2 regions of the Mesorhizobium sp. M8A.F.Ca.ET.165.01.1.1 genome follow, and region 1 is predicted to be linked to the other one. Evidence: riboswitches for the same ligand, from Rfam matches in the RefSeq annotation. Region 1 holds a riboswitch; the other holds the start of a gene.
The links. A riboswitch is a leader RNA that binds a small molecule or an ion and turns the genes downstream of it on or off. The one in region 1 is predicted to bind S-adenosylmethionine.
Positions count from the first base shown of each region.

Region 2: it holds a riboswitch for S-adenosylmethionine, as region 1 does, so the genes downstream of both, EN808_RS00315 (homoserine O-acetyltransferase) here and EN808_RS22030 (O-succinylhomoserine sulfhydrylase) in region 1, are expected to answer to the same signal.

Region 1 covers NZ_SRTH01000008.1:214,983-221,929, forward strand. The annotation lists gene argF (ornithine carbamoyltransferase) at 1-826, shown strand, start outside; gene EN808_RS22015 (Hsp33 family molecular chaperone) at 973-2,004, shown strand; gene apaG (Co2+/Mg2+ efflux protein ApaG) at 2,234-2,626, opposite strand; gene EN808_RS22025 (ceramide glucosyltransferase) at 2,847-3,998, shown strand; gene EN808_RS22030 (O-succinylhomoserine sulfhydrylase) at 4,026-5,216, opposite strand; SAM riboswitch at 5,273-5,350, opposite strand; gene EN808_RS22035 (2'-deoxycytidine 5'-triphosphate deaminase) at 5,491-6,585, shown strand; gene araD1 (AraD1 family protein) at 6,637-6,947, opposite strand, start outside.
Region 2 covers NZ_SRTH01000001.1:59,659-66,605, forward strand. The annotation lists gene EN808_RS00300 (DUF1194 domain-containing protein) at 1-520, shown strand, start outside; gene EN808_RS00305 (glycosyltransferase family A protein) at 585-1,508, opposite strand; gene metW (methionine biosynthesis protein MetW) at 1,827-2,441, opposite strand; gene EN808_RS00315 (homoserine O-acetyltransferase) at 2,563-3,732, opposite strand; SAM riboswitch at 3,854-3,931, opposite strand; gene hisC (histidinol-phosphate transaminase) at 4,069-5,178, shown strand; gene EN808_RS00325 (prephenate/arogenate dehydrogenase family protein) at 5,201-6,136, shown strand; gene EN808_RS00330 (sugar kinase) at 6,133-6,947, opposite strand, start outside.

The DNA of each region.
Region 1 (6,947 bases):
GCGTCTCAGGGCCGGCGAGCGGACCAAGCCGCTCGAAGGCAAGGTGCTGGCCATGATCTTCGACAAACCGTCGACGCGCACGCGCGTTTCTTTCGACGTCGGCATGCGCCAGCTTGGCGGCGAGACCATCATGTTGACCGGCACCGAGATGCAGCTCGGCCGCTCCGAGACCATCGCCGACACCGCCAAGGTGCTGTCGCGCTATGTCGACGCCATCATGATCCGCACCACCTCGCACGAGCGGCTGCTGGAGTTGACCGAGAATGCCACCGTTCCGGTGATCAACGGGCTGACCGACGACACCCACCCCTGCCAGCTGATGGCCGACATCATGACTTTCGAGGAGCATCGCGGTCCGGTGGCCGGCAAGACCATTGCCTGGACCGGCGACGGCAACAACGTGCTACACTCGCTGCTCGAGGCCTCGGCACGGTTCCGCTTCAATCTCAACGTCGCCGTACCCGAAGGCAGCGAACCGGCGCAGAAGCATGTCGACTGGTCCAAGGCGCATGGCGGCAAGCTGCATTTCACCCGCTCGCCCGAGGAAGCCGTCGACCAGGCCGACTGCATCGTCACCGACTGCTGGGTGTCGATGGGCCAGGAACACCGTGCCCGCGGCCACAATGTCTTCTCGCCCTATCAGGTCAACGCCGCGCTGATGGCCAAGGCAAAGCCCGACGCCCTGTTCATGCATTGCCTGCCGGCCCATCGCGGTGAGGAGGTGACCGACGAGGTCATCGACGGACCGCATTCGGTGGTCTTCGACGAGGCCGAAAACCGGCTGCACGCCCAGAAGGCCGTGCTTGCCTGGTGTCTCGGTGCTTGATGTGTCTTGTTGCTTGATGTGTCTTGTTGCTTGATATGTCTTGGCGCCTGAAATGCCCAGGCGCTTGATCTGCGGGGGCGCGATGCCTATCTGCGCCGCATCACGCAAATCAAGCGCGTTTGGACGCATGTGCCCACCAGGGCCGCATGGCCGCGCCCTGGAGCTTTGTCATGTTGGAAAGCCATCAAGTGACTGAACATCACCCCAAACTCGGCGAGTTCGGCTACGCCGGCGACGATCACGTCGTTCCCTTCGAAGTCGGTCCGCTCGACGTGCGTGGCCGCACGGTGCAGCTCGGGCCGATGCTCGACGCCATCCTTGGCCGCCACGACTATCCCGAGCCGGTCGCCCGCCTGCTGGCGGAAGCCTGTGTGCTGACGGTGCTGCTCGGCACCTCGCTCAAGTTCGAAGGCAAGTTCATCCTGCAGACCCGTACCGACGGGCCTGTCGACATGCTGGTCGCGGACTTTTCCACGCCCTCGGCGCTGCGCGCCTATGCGCGTTTCGACGCGGATCGGCTCGAAGCGCTGGTCGCGGCCGGCGAGACCTCGCAGCAAACGCTGCTTGGCAGCGGCGTGCTGGCGCTGACCATCGATCAGGGCGCCCATACGCAGCGCTATCAGGGCATCGTCCAGCTCGACGGCGAAACGCTGGAAGACGCGGCGCGTACCTATTTCCGCCAGTCGGAACAGATCCCGACGGATATCAGGCTCTCGGTCGCCAAGCTGCTGACGCCCGGTATCGGCGGTGCGCGCGAGCAGTGGCGCGCCGGCGGCATACTGGCGCAGTTCCTGCCGCAATCGCCCGAGCGCATGCGCGTCCCGGACCTGCCGGGTGGCGATGGCGATCCGCGCGAGGAAGTCCACGATCCGGCCGATAATTCCTGGCAGGAACTCCTCGCCTTGCTGGGCACCATCGAGCCGACCGAGCTGATCGACCCGACCATCGGCGCCGAGCGGCTGCTCTATCGCTTGTTCCACGAGCATGGCGTGCGCGTCTTCGGCGGCGTCCCCGTCACCGACCAGTGCTCGTGCTCCAGGGACAAGATCCGCGATATCCTCGAAGGCTTCTCCGCGCAGGAGATCAAGGACAGCACCGAGGATGGCGGCATCCACGTCGCCTGCGAGTTCTGCTCGACCCAGTACGACTTCGATCCGGCCGAGTTTGCGGCTCAGTAAAGCTAGTCCCTTCTCCCCGTCACTATACGGGGAGAAGGTGCCGGCAGGCGGATGAGGGGCAGCGCCAGCGTTAGTACAGGAGCTCCTTGGCTCTATCTGAAGAAAATTCTCGCAAGCTCGGCGCTGCCCTCATTGTCCTGCCGGACGGTCGTCACTCGAAAAGCCAAGCAATTCGTCCGCTTCGCGGACCATTCCTCAACTCCCCCGTATAGTGACGGGAGAAAAGACGCTAATTCACCGTGCGCCTTGTCCCCGGCAGATCGAGCGAGAAGGCGGGGATGGCGATGTCGAAGGTCTCGCCGCGCTTGTTGCGCATCGTGTAGCGTCCGACCATGATCCCGGACGGTGTCGAGAGCGGGCAGCCGGACGTGTATTGATAGCTGTCGCCGGGATTGAGTTCCGGCTGGTCGCCGACAACGCCCGGCCCGCGCACTTCCTCGACCCGGCCGGCGCCATCGGTGATGTGCCAATAGCGCGACAACAACTGCACGAACTCGTCCGACTGGTTGTCGATCGTTATCTGATAGCCCCAGACATAGCGGTTCTCCGAGGGATCCGAACGGTCCTCGAGATAGAACGGCCTGACCTGCACTTCGATGTTGCGCGTCACGGCGCGGTACATGAGCGGCTCCAAAACAACCCGATGACTTTCAGCGCTCCCGGTGAGCAGGTCAACGTGCGCGTCTTGTCGCGGCTGACCTTGAACCGCAGGTGCCGGCAAAGAATGTCATTTAAGTGACACACGACAATGGTGGTGTGCACGAACCGGGCGACTCGGCGCTCTGTCGAACTGTTGAAAACGGCCACGATGCCGGCCGCCTTTCCGGAGTGACCAGATCTCGATGGAACTCACCTTCATAGCCGCCTCGCTTTCGACCGCACTCATCCTTTCAAACGCCGCCAGCATTTCGCTCGCCGCTTCACAGCTGAAACGGCGCAACACGATCGCCCCGCCAGCCGGCAAGCCGCAACCGGTCTCGATCGTCGTCCCGTCGCGGGGCGTCGAGCCGTTCACGCATGAGACGCTGGAACGCGCCTTCGCCCTCGACTGGCCACGCTACGAACTGATCTTCTGCGTCGCCCATACCGACGATCCGGTGGTCAAACTGATAAACAGGGCGATTGCCCGGTTTCCCAAGGTACCGGCCCGGCTGCTGATCGGTGACGACCGCGTCAGCGCCAATCCAAAGCTCAACAATTGCGTCAAGGGTTGGGAAGCGGCACGCCACAACTGGGTCATCCTTGCCGATTCCAACGTCTTGATGCCGAGGGACTATGTCGAGCACATGATGGCGGCATGGCGGCCCGACACCGGCCTTGTCTGCTCGACGCCGATCGGCTCGCGGCCCGAGGGTTTCTGGGCCGATGTCGAATGCGCCTTCCTCAACACATTGCAGGCCCGCTGGCAGTATGCCGGCGAGGCGCTCGGCCTCGGCTTTGCCCAGGGCAAGAGCATGCTGTGGAACAAGCCGATGCTGGATGCCAATGGCGGCATTCGGGCGCTGGCCGCCGAGATCGCCGAGGACGCTGCCGCCACCAAGCTGGTGAACGGCCTCGGCTTGTGCGTCAATCTCGTTGCCGCGCCCTTCGAGCAGCCGCTCGGCCAGCGCACGCTTGGCGAGATCTGGTCGCGCCAGGCCCGCTGGGCGCGCCTGCGCCGCGTCACCTTCCCGCTGTTCTTCGCGCCCGAAATCCTGACCGGCGCGGCGGTGCCTCTCGCGCTTGCCCTGGTTGCTGCGGCGAGCGCCGGCGTCAGCCTTTGGGCAACCGCGATTGCCGTGTTGGCGGCCTTCTACCTTCCGGAGTGCGCACTGGCCTTGTCCAAGGGCTGGTACCTGTCGCCGCGCATGGTCGCGGCCATGATTGCGCGGGACGTGATGCTCCCAACCCTCTGGGCGCGCGGCTGGCTCGGCGGCGCCGTCGACTGGCGCGGCAACGCAATGACCATCCGCACCAAGGCGGCCGAACTGGAGGAGACGCCGTCGCGCGCCTGATCGCCGCGACCGACGCTCCCAAACAGCCTATTTGGCGGCCTTCAGCGCCTGCGCGATGTCTTCCAGCAGGTCGTCGGCGTCCTCCAGGCCGACCGACAGCCTGAGCGTCCCTGGCCCGATGCCGAGTTCGGCGCGGGCCTCGTCGCTCAGGTTCTTGTGCGTCGTCGTCGCCGGATGGGTGATCAGGCTCTTGGCATCGCCGAGATTGTTCGAGATCAGCACGATGTCGAGGGCGTTCTGCAGCGCGAAGGCCGCCGGCTTGCCGCCCTTGACGTCGAGGCAGATCAGCGTCGAGCCGCCCGACATCTGCTTCTTGACGATGGCGGCCTGCGGATGGTCGGCGCGGCCGGGATAGATGACGCGGGCGATCTGCGGCTGCTCGGCCAGGAAGTCGGCGATCCTGCCGGCGCTTTCCGTCTGCTGGCGCACGCGCAGCGGCAGCGTCTCGAGCCCCTTCAGCAAGGTCCAGGCATTGAACGGCGACAGGCTGGGGCCGGTGTGGCGGAAATAGTCGTGCAGGTTTTCGTCGATCCACTTCTTGTCCGACAGGATGACGCCGCCGAGGCAACGGCCCTGGCCGTCAATATGCTTGGTGGCCGAGTAGACGACGATGTGCGCACCAAGCTGCAACGGCTTCTGCTGCAGCGGCGTGGCGAAGACATTGTCGACGACAAGCCGCGCGCCGATCGAATTGGCAAGCGAGGCGACGGCTGATATGTCGACGACTTCCAGCGTCGGATTGGTCGGGCTTTCCAGGAAGAACAGCTTGGTGTTCGGCCTGACCGCCTTTTCCCAATTGGCGATATCGGTGCCGTCGACCAAGGTCGCCTCGATGCCATAGCGCGGCGCCAGCGTCTCGACCACCCAGCGACAGGAGCCGAACAGCGCGCGCGCCGCAATGATATGATCGCCGGCCTTGACGCTGCACAGAAGGGCCGCGGTCACCGCCGCCATGCCCGACGCCGTGGCGCGCGCGTCCTCGGCGCCTTCGAGAGCGCACATGCGCTTTTCGAACATGTCGACGGTCGGGTTGGCGTAACGCGAATAGATGAAGCCAGGCTCTTCGCCCTTGAAGCGGGCTTCCGCCGCCTGGGCGGTTTTATAGACATAGCCCTGGGTCAGGTACATCGCCTCGGCGGTTTCGCCGAATTGGGAACGCAGGGTGCCGCCATGCACGAGTGCCGTCTGAGGTTTCCAGTTGCGCTTCTTGGTGCTCATCGCTTTGTTCCAGACACAAAAAAACCGGCCGCGAAAGTCGCAACCGGTCCATACGGCCTTGCGGCCCGACGGTCCTTTAGCGACTTGTTTAACGTGGCTGCAAGCCGACCGGCCAAATCACCACGGGATAACGACCCTTTAGACCCGCGCCACGCTTGCGTCAATTGCCGGCTTCATTAAGAGGTTTGTACCAAGGCAGGTTCCGCAAAAGTGCCCAGTGGTTTTGCGGCAAGAACCTGCACCAAAAGAGACCAGTCTTGGGCGGAGCCAGACTTTGCGGCAGACAGGCATTCTTCCTGATCAGGACATTTCGGCGCTGTTCCAGTCCGGGGCGCTGAAGTCGCCGCGCGCGCTCGATGCCGACCAGATCCAGCCGGCGAGCCTTGATCTCAGATTGGGCGAAAGGGCCTGGCGGGTGCGCGCCTCGTTCCTGCCCGGTCCCAATCACAAGGTCTCGGAAAAGCTCGACCGGCTGCAACTCCACGAGATTAATCTGACCGAAGGCGCGGTTCTCGAAACCGGCTGCGTCTATATCGTGCCGCTGCTCGAAAGTCTGGCCCTGCCGGCTGGCATTTCGGCTTCGGCCAATCCGAAGAGCTCGACCGGGCGGCTCGACATCTTCACCCGCGTCATGACCGATCGCGGCCACGAGTTCGACAAGATCGCCGCCGGCTATCACGGCCCGCTCTATCTCGAGGTCAGTCCGCGCACTTTTCCGGTCGTCGTGCGCACCGGTTCGCGCCTGTCGCAGATCCGCTTCCGTACAGGCAACGCACTGCTATCGGAAGCCGAACTGCATGAATTGCACAACGCCGAAATGCTGGTCGCCACCGATCCGCCGAACATTTCCGGCGGCGGCATCGCGCTGTCGATCGATCTCAATGGCGACAAGGATGGGCTGGTCGGCTATCGCGGCAAGCACCACACCGGCCTCGTCGATGTCGACAAGCGTGCCGCACAGGACGTCGTCGATTTCTGGGAGCCGATCCACAAGAGCGGCGCCGGCGAACTGGTGCTCGATCCCGACGAGTTCTACATCCTCGTCAGCCAGGAGGCGGTGCATGTGCCGCCGCTCTACGCCGCCGAGATGACACCCTTCGATCCGCTGGTCGGCGAGTTCCGTGTCCACTATGCCGGCTTTTTCGATCCGGGGTTCGGCCATTCGGCGTCCGGCGGCACCGGCAGCCGGGCGGTGCTCGAAGTGCGCAGCCACGAAGTCCCGTTCATCCTCGACCATGGCCAGATCGTCGGCCGGCTGGTCTACGAGCACATGCTGAAGCGGCCGCGGGCGCTTTACGGCACCGAACTGGGCTCGAACTACCAGGCGCAAGGCCTCAAGCTCTCAAAGCATTTCCGCGCGGTGCGCTAAGGTCGAAGCTGCCGATCTCCCCACGAGAGGGGGATGACGCCCCCGTGGCTTTTACAGCGCCTTCACCGCCACCTTCACCGGCTTTTCGATTTCCAGCGGGTTGCGCAGCGGCAGGCCGAAATCCCCTGCCTCGATCTCGAACACGTCGCCTGCTTCCGTGTTGATGCCGTCGGCGAAGGATAGCGTCGCGGTGCCGAACATATGCACATGCACGTCGCCCGGCTGGCGGAAGGCCGAATATTTGAAGTGGTGGTGTTCGAGATTGGCGATGGTGTGCGACATGTTCGTTTCGCCCGACAGGAACGGCTTCTCCCACAATGTCTTGCCGTCTCGCAGGATGCGCGACGTGCCGCGGATGTCCG
Region 2 (6,947 bases), on a different contig from region 1:
GATCATCGACAGTGCGCAGAGCGCCAACAGCTTTGCCGACAAGCTTGCGGCCCGCCCTTTCCGGAGTTTCCGCGGTACCTCGATTTCGAGCGCGCTTGCTTTCGGCGCCGAGCTTTTCGACGGCACCAATTTCGCGAGCGAACGCAGCGTCATCGACATATCTGGCGACGGCCCCAACAATATCGGGCCGCCGGTCACTGTGACGCGCGATGCGGCCATTGCCAAGGGCATCGTCATCAACGGCCTGCCGATCCTGATCAAGCCATCACCGACCTTCAGCCATCTCGATCAGTATTATGCGCAGTGCGTGACCGGCGGACCTGGTTCCTTCGTGCTGCCGATCCATGCGGCCGCCGAATTCTCAACGGCGATCCGGCGCAAGCTGATTCTCGAAGTCAGCGGCATTCAGGACAAGCCCAAAATCATGCCCGCCGAGATGGACGCGCCGATCGACTGCCTTCTGGGAGAACGGGACAGGCGGTTCCTGTCGGATCCCTATTTCCCGGAACTGGACCGATAGGCCTGGCCGTGAGCCAGGCAGGCCCCTGCAACGCGCCGTACTCGATCGCTGCGCTGCCGCCAGGTCAGGCCGGTGGAATTCCAAACTTCCCGCGAACCTCGTCGTAGAGGCCGCGCCGCCAGCGGCGGCCGTAGAGATAACCGGCGATCAGTTCCGGCAATGAATAACCAAGCGCGTCGGACGAGCGGTTGGCCATGTATCCAGCAAATGCCTGTGGTATCCGCCCCCGGAGAATATCGGCGATGATCTGCCGCGTGATCATAAAGGGTGGGACATGCGGGTAAGAGCGAGCGATGTGCGGGTGCTTACTCATCAGGATCGCATAGGCTTCGACATAGCCGTCCCGGCGGCCCGAAATCGAGTTCTGCGAATTGTGCTTCGTCCAGTCGATATCTTCCGATAATTGCGCGCCGAAGCGCTGTGCGAAGCGCAGCAGAAGCTCCCGGTCCTGCATCCGGGGAATGTCGCTGTCATAGCCGCCGATGGCCAGCAAGGCTTCCCGCCTCGCCGTTATCGCCGACCCGGCGATGAAGGCCGTCTGCGCAACCACCGCCCGCTCCAGCATCGCCGGATTGAGGAAAGCACGGCGGTTGACGCAGGCGGTGCCACGGCCAGCCTTCACCGAGACATATGAGGAGAGCAGGACTTCGAGCGCCGGATTGTCGTCGAACCATGCCAGCGTCCGTTCGAGCCGGTGTGGCAGGAAGAGATCGTCCGAATCAAGAAAAGTCACCACGGGCGCCCTCGCCAGCTCGATGCCGGCATTCCTGGCGGCATTGGCGCCGCGCCATTTCGCGCCGACATAGATCAGCCGAGGGTCGCGAATGCGCGCAAGCGCCGCTTCCGTCCCGTCGGTCGAGCCATCGTCGACGACGATATGCTCAAACCGCGCCATGCTCTGAGAAAGCACGCTTTCCACCGCGCGGAGCACCGTTTGGCGCCGGTTGTGAGTCGGGGTGATGACCGTGATGAGGGGCAAATGCTCCACGTCAGCTGTTTCCAGCGCGAAAATGCACTTTCCGATAGCTCTTCAGGATGGTTGAATGGATCGGACTTCCCCCTGGCTGGCCCTCATCGGGATTAAGTGCGACGCTACAAAAAACAACCTGTTATGTCACCCATTGTGCCGTCGTTCTGACGACAAGGGAATGGTGAATTCCGGCGCCTAGCGCTTCAACCGCAACACTTTTGCCACCGCTGAAATTGGCGGAAGCTCTTCGCGGTTGCGTCCATGTGGTGTTGGCCGACGGCGTGGAACATCCGCACAAGCCCACGGATGTCCTCGCATAGGAGGCCGACGGCAGCCTTATCGCTTCAACAAAAACACCGCCTGCTGGCCAAAGAAATTCCAGAACCACCAGGGCATCGACAGGCCGATCTTCTGGCCGTTGGCGTCGAGCGCGGTCGCCTTTTCCACCGTCGCGCCAAGCTCCTCGCACAGATTGACGAAGTCGCGGATGGTGCAGAAGTGGATGTTGGGCGTGTCGTACCAGGAGTAGGGCAGATCCTTGGTCACCGGCATGCGGCCCTTGACGAACAGCGACAGGCGCACCCGCCAATGGCCGAAATTGGGGAAGGACACGATCGCCCGATTGCCGATCCGGAGCAGTTCGTCGAGCACCAGCTTCGGGTTGCGGGTGGCCTGCAGGGTCTGCGACAGGACGACGAAGTCAAAACCCTTGTCGGGATAGAATTCGAGATCCTTGTCGGCATCGCCCTGGATGACCGAGAGGCCGCGCGCCACGCATTCGTTGACGCCGCGCTGCGAAAGCTCAAGGCCGCGACCGTCGACCTGCTTGGTTTCCTGCAGCAATTCGAGCAGCGAGCCGTCGCCGGAGCCTACGTCAAGCACGCGCGATTGCGGCGGGATGAGGTTGGCGACGACCTCAAGGTCGACACGCTGGCTGCCATTGACGCTCATGGCTTCGCCTCCTGAGTGGCGCATGACGATGGTCCGAAAAGTCCGCAATTTTTCTGGGTCATGGCTTCGCCTTTCCGTCTGACGCATGACCGTGGTCCGAAAAGTCTGCAACGTTTCGGGGTCATGCACCGAGCCCCCTGGCGCGCGCGGCCGAACCGATAAAGCCGTTGATGGCGGCAAACAGTTCCGGTTCGTCGAGCAGGAAGGCGTCGTGGCCGCGGTCGGTCTCGATCTCGACGAAGGAAACCGAGGCACCGGCGGCGTTGAGCGCGTGCACGATCGAGCGGCTCTCTTCGGTCGGGAACAGCCAATCCGACGTGAAGGACACCAGGCAGAAGCGGGTCTTGGTGCCGGCAAAGGCGTCCGCCAGCCGGCCGCCATGGTCGGCGGCAAGGTCGAAATAATCCATCGACCGTGTCATGTAGAGGTAGGAGTTGGCGTCGAAGCGGTCGACGAAGGTCATGCCCTGGTGGCGCAGATAGCTCTCGATCTGGAAATCGGCATCGAAGCCGAAGGTCAGCGCTTCGCGGTCCTGCAGGTTGCGGCCGAATTTGCGGTGCAGGGCGGCTTCCGACAGATAGGTGATGTGGGCGGCCATGCGCGCCACCGCCAGCCCCTTTTCCGGGCGCTTGCCGTGCTCGAAATATTTGCCGCCATGCCAGTCCGGATCGGCCATCACGGCCTGCCGCCCGACCTCGTGGAAGGCGATGTTCTGTGACGAATGGCGCGCGCCGGTGGCGATCGGCAGTGCCGAGAACACCCGCTCGGGATAGCTCGACGCCCATTGCAGCACCTGCATGCCGCCCATCGAGCCGCCCAGCACGCAGAACAGCTTCTCGATGCCGAAATGGTCGACCAGCATCTGCTGCGCACGCACCATGTCGCGGATGGTGATGACAGGAAGGTCGAGCCCATAGGGCTTTCCCGTGGCGGGGTTGGTCGAAGCCGGCCCGGTGGAACCAAGGCAGCCGCCGATGACGTTGGAACAGATGACGAAGAAACGGTTGGTGTCGATGATCTTGCCGGGGCCGATCAGCACTTCCCACCAGCCTGGCTTGCCGGTCACCGGATTGGTGTTGGCGACATGCTGGTCGCCGGTCAGTGCATGGCAGACGAGGATGGCATTGGAACGGGCATCGTTCAGAACGCCATAGGTCTGATAGGCGATCTGGAACGGCGACAGCACCGTGCCGGCATCGAGCTTGAGCGGCTTGTCGGGTCCGAAACGCAACACCAGGCTCGACGGATTGTCGACCTCGTTGTTGGTCCTTGCTGCGCGCAGAGCGGCCATTCCTAATCTCTCTTGCTGCATCGTTTCTTGCGAAAATCTCCGCTGATTTTCGCGGCGCCGATGCGGTCGTCCGGGCCGGTAGCGGACAATAAAAAACCGGCATTGCCTTCGCAAAGCCGGTTACGTCACGCAAACGGCCCTTTAGCGAATTGTTTAACGTGGCTGCAAGCCGACCGGCCAAATCACCACGGAACTGTCACCGCCCTTCTAGAACCCGCCCGCCTCGCCGTCAATGGCGGCGGCTGGCACTAGTGCCGCCTCTCGACATTGCCGGCCATGGCTTGTATTTCCGCAGCGGCTTCCGGATGGAGGCATTTTCGACGGATTTTGCAAGACATGAACCAGACACCGGATCAGGCACGTCCAACCCCCCGCGCGGGCATCATGGACATAGACGCCTATGTGCCCGGCAAGAGCACGGCGCCGGCCGGGGTCGCCAAGGTCTACAAGTTGTCGTCGAACGAGAACCCGCTTGGGCCGTCGCCGAAGGCGATCGAGGCCGCGCGTGAGGTCGCCGGCAAACTCGACATCTATCCCGACGGCACCGCCAGGCGGTTGCGCGAGGCGATCGCCGAGGTGCATGGCCTCAACGCGCAGAACATCATCTGCTCCAACGGTTCCGACGAGATCCTTGGCCTGTTGGCACAGACCTATCTCGCGCCCGGCGACGAGGCCATGTTCACCGAACACGCCTTCATGGTCTACAAGATCTACATCCAGTCGGCCGGCGCCACCCCGGTCGTGGTCAAGGAGACCGACGAGCGCGCCGACATCGATGCGATGCTGGCGGCTGTGACGCCGCGCACGAAAATCGTGTTCCTGGCCAATCCCAACAATCCGACCGGCACCTATGTGCCGTTCCAGGAGGTGCGTCGCCTGCATGCCGGACTGCCGAAAAACGTGCTGCTGGTGCTGGACGCGGCCTATGCCGAATATGTCCGCCGCAACGATTACGAAGCCGGCATCGAGCTGGCCGGCAGCGCCGAGAACGTGGTGATGACCCGCACCTTCTCCAAGATCGGTCTCGGCGGAGCGCGTATCGGCTGGATGTATGGTCCGATGCACATTGTCGATGCGATCAACCGCGTGCGCGGCCCCTTCAACGTCAATGCGACCGCGATCGAGGCCGGCATCGCCGCGATCCGCGACCGCGCCCATGTCGAGCGCAGCGTGGCGCATAACGAGACCTGGCTCGCCTGGCTGAGCGAGGAGATGACTGGACTCGGACTGCGCGTGACGCCCAGCGTCGGCAATTTCCTGCTCATTCATTTTCCCGACGACCAGAGGCATTCGGCGGCTGCGGCGGATGATTATCTGAGCGCGCGCGGCTATATTCTGCGGCGCGTTTCAGGCTACGGCTTTCCCAACGCGCTGCGAATGACCGTCGGTACCGAAGAGGCCAATCGCGGCGTTGTCGCCGCGCTCAAGACATTCCTGAAAAGCTAGAACGCCTGAAAAGTTACACACCATGGCATCACCGATGTTCGAAAAAATCGCGCTGGTCGGCATCGGCCTGATCGGCTCGTCGCTGGCCCGCGTCATTCGCCGCGAAGGCCTGGCTCGCCATGTCGCGATCTCGACGCGCAGTGTGGCAACGCTCAAGCGAGCCGAGGAACTGGGACTAGGCGATTCCTACACCACCGATTCCAGGGAAGCTGTGCGTGATGCCGATCTGGTCATCGTCTCGGTGCCGGTGGGCTCATCCGGTGCGGTGGCGCAGGAGATTGCGCCGGCGCTAAAAAAAGGTGCGATCCTCACCGATGTCGGCTCAACCAAGGCCTCAGTCATCGCGCAGATGCAGCCGCATGTGCCTGAGGGCGTCCATTTCATTCCCGGCCATCCGCTGGCGGGTACCGAAAAATCCGGCCCGGATGCCGGATTTGCCGACCTGTTCGACAATCGCTGGTGCATCTTCACGCCGGTGCCGGGCACCGATCCGGAGGCGCTGGAACGGCTGTCGGAATTCTGGCGCCGCTGCGGCGCCAACATCGACACGATGGATCCGCAGCATCACGACATGACGCTGGCCATCGTCTCGCATCTGCCGCACATCATCGCCTACAACATCGTCGGCACCGCCGACGACCTGGAATCGGTGACCAAGACGGAAGTGATCAAATATTCCGCCTCCGGCTTTCGCGATTTCACGCGTCTGGCCGCCTCCGATCCGACCATGTGGCGGGACGTGTGCCTGCACAACAAGGATGCCATCCTGGAAATGCTGGCGCGCTTCTCGGAAGATCTGGCGTTCCTGCAGCGCGCGATCCGCTGGGGCGATGGCGACAAACTCTTCGACCTGTTCACCCGCACCCGCGCCGTGCGCCGCTCGATCATCGAGGCGGGCCAGGATATCGACGCGCCGGACTTTGGCCGCCAGGCGGTCGAGCATCCGGCAAAGAGCTAAGCTGTTTCAGGCCAGGTCGCTGCCATCATGGCGAGCGTTTCCGCCCGATCCGGCGCGCCCAGCCTGCCGCCGAAGCGCAGGCATTTGAGCGCGGCGGCGGCACTCGCAAAGCGCAGTGCGTGCTCGATCGCCATGGCTTCCGCCAGCCCAACGGCAAAGGCGCCATGAAAGACATCGCCGGCGGCCAGCGTGTCGACCGCCTTGATCCTCGGCGCCTCGACATGGCGGGATGATCCGGCGCTTCGATCGAACCACCAGGTACCCGCCGCGCCGCCGGTGACCGCGACGAAGGCGTCGGTGCTGGAGGCGAGATCCTCGCAAGCGGTCTCCAGATCCAACGCGTGGCCGCAGATGATACGCACTGCCGGTTCGGAGGCGACGATGTGCGAGGCCAGCGGCAACAGTTGCTCCAGCACCGCCAGCGGCGCGGTATCGGCATCGAGGATAGCCGGCCTGCCCGCGGCGCGCGCCGCGTTCAGGGCAAGTGCCGCTGCACCCGGCCAGCGCACGTCGGCCAGCACGGCATCGAACGCCGTGATGTCGGGAAACGGCAAGGCTTCGGGATCAGCCTGCGCACGCGTGTCGTAGAACGGCACGATGATACGCTCGCCATGCGCATCGACCAGGATCGAGGCCAGCGCCGAGCGTGCGCCGCTGACGCGGCGCACATGGCTGCAATCGACGCCCTCGGCCTCGATTCCAGCGATCAGCTGATCGCCGACAGGATCGTCGCCAGCACTCGCCCATAGCGATATCTCGGCGCCGAGACGACGTGCGGCGCAGGCCGCGCTCGTGGCCATGCCCGAGGCGA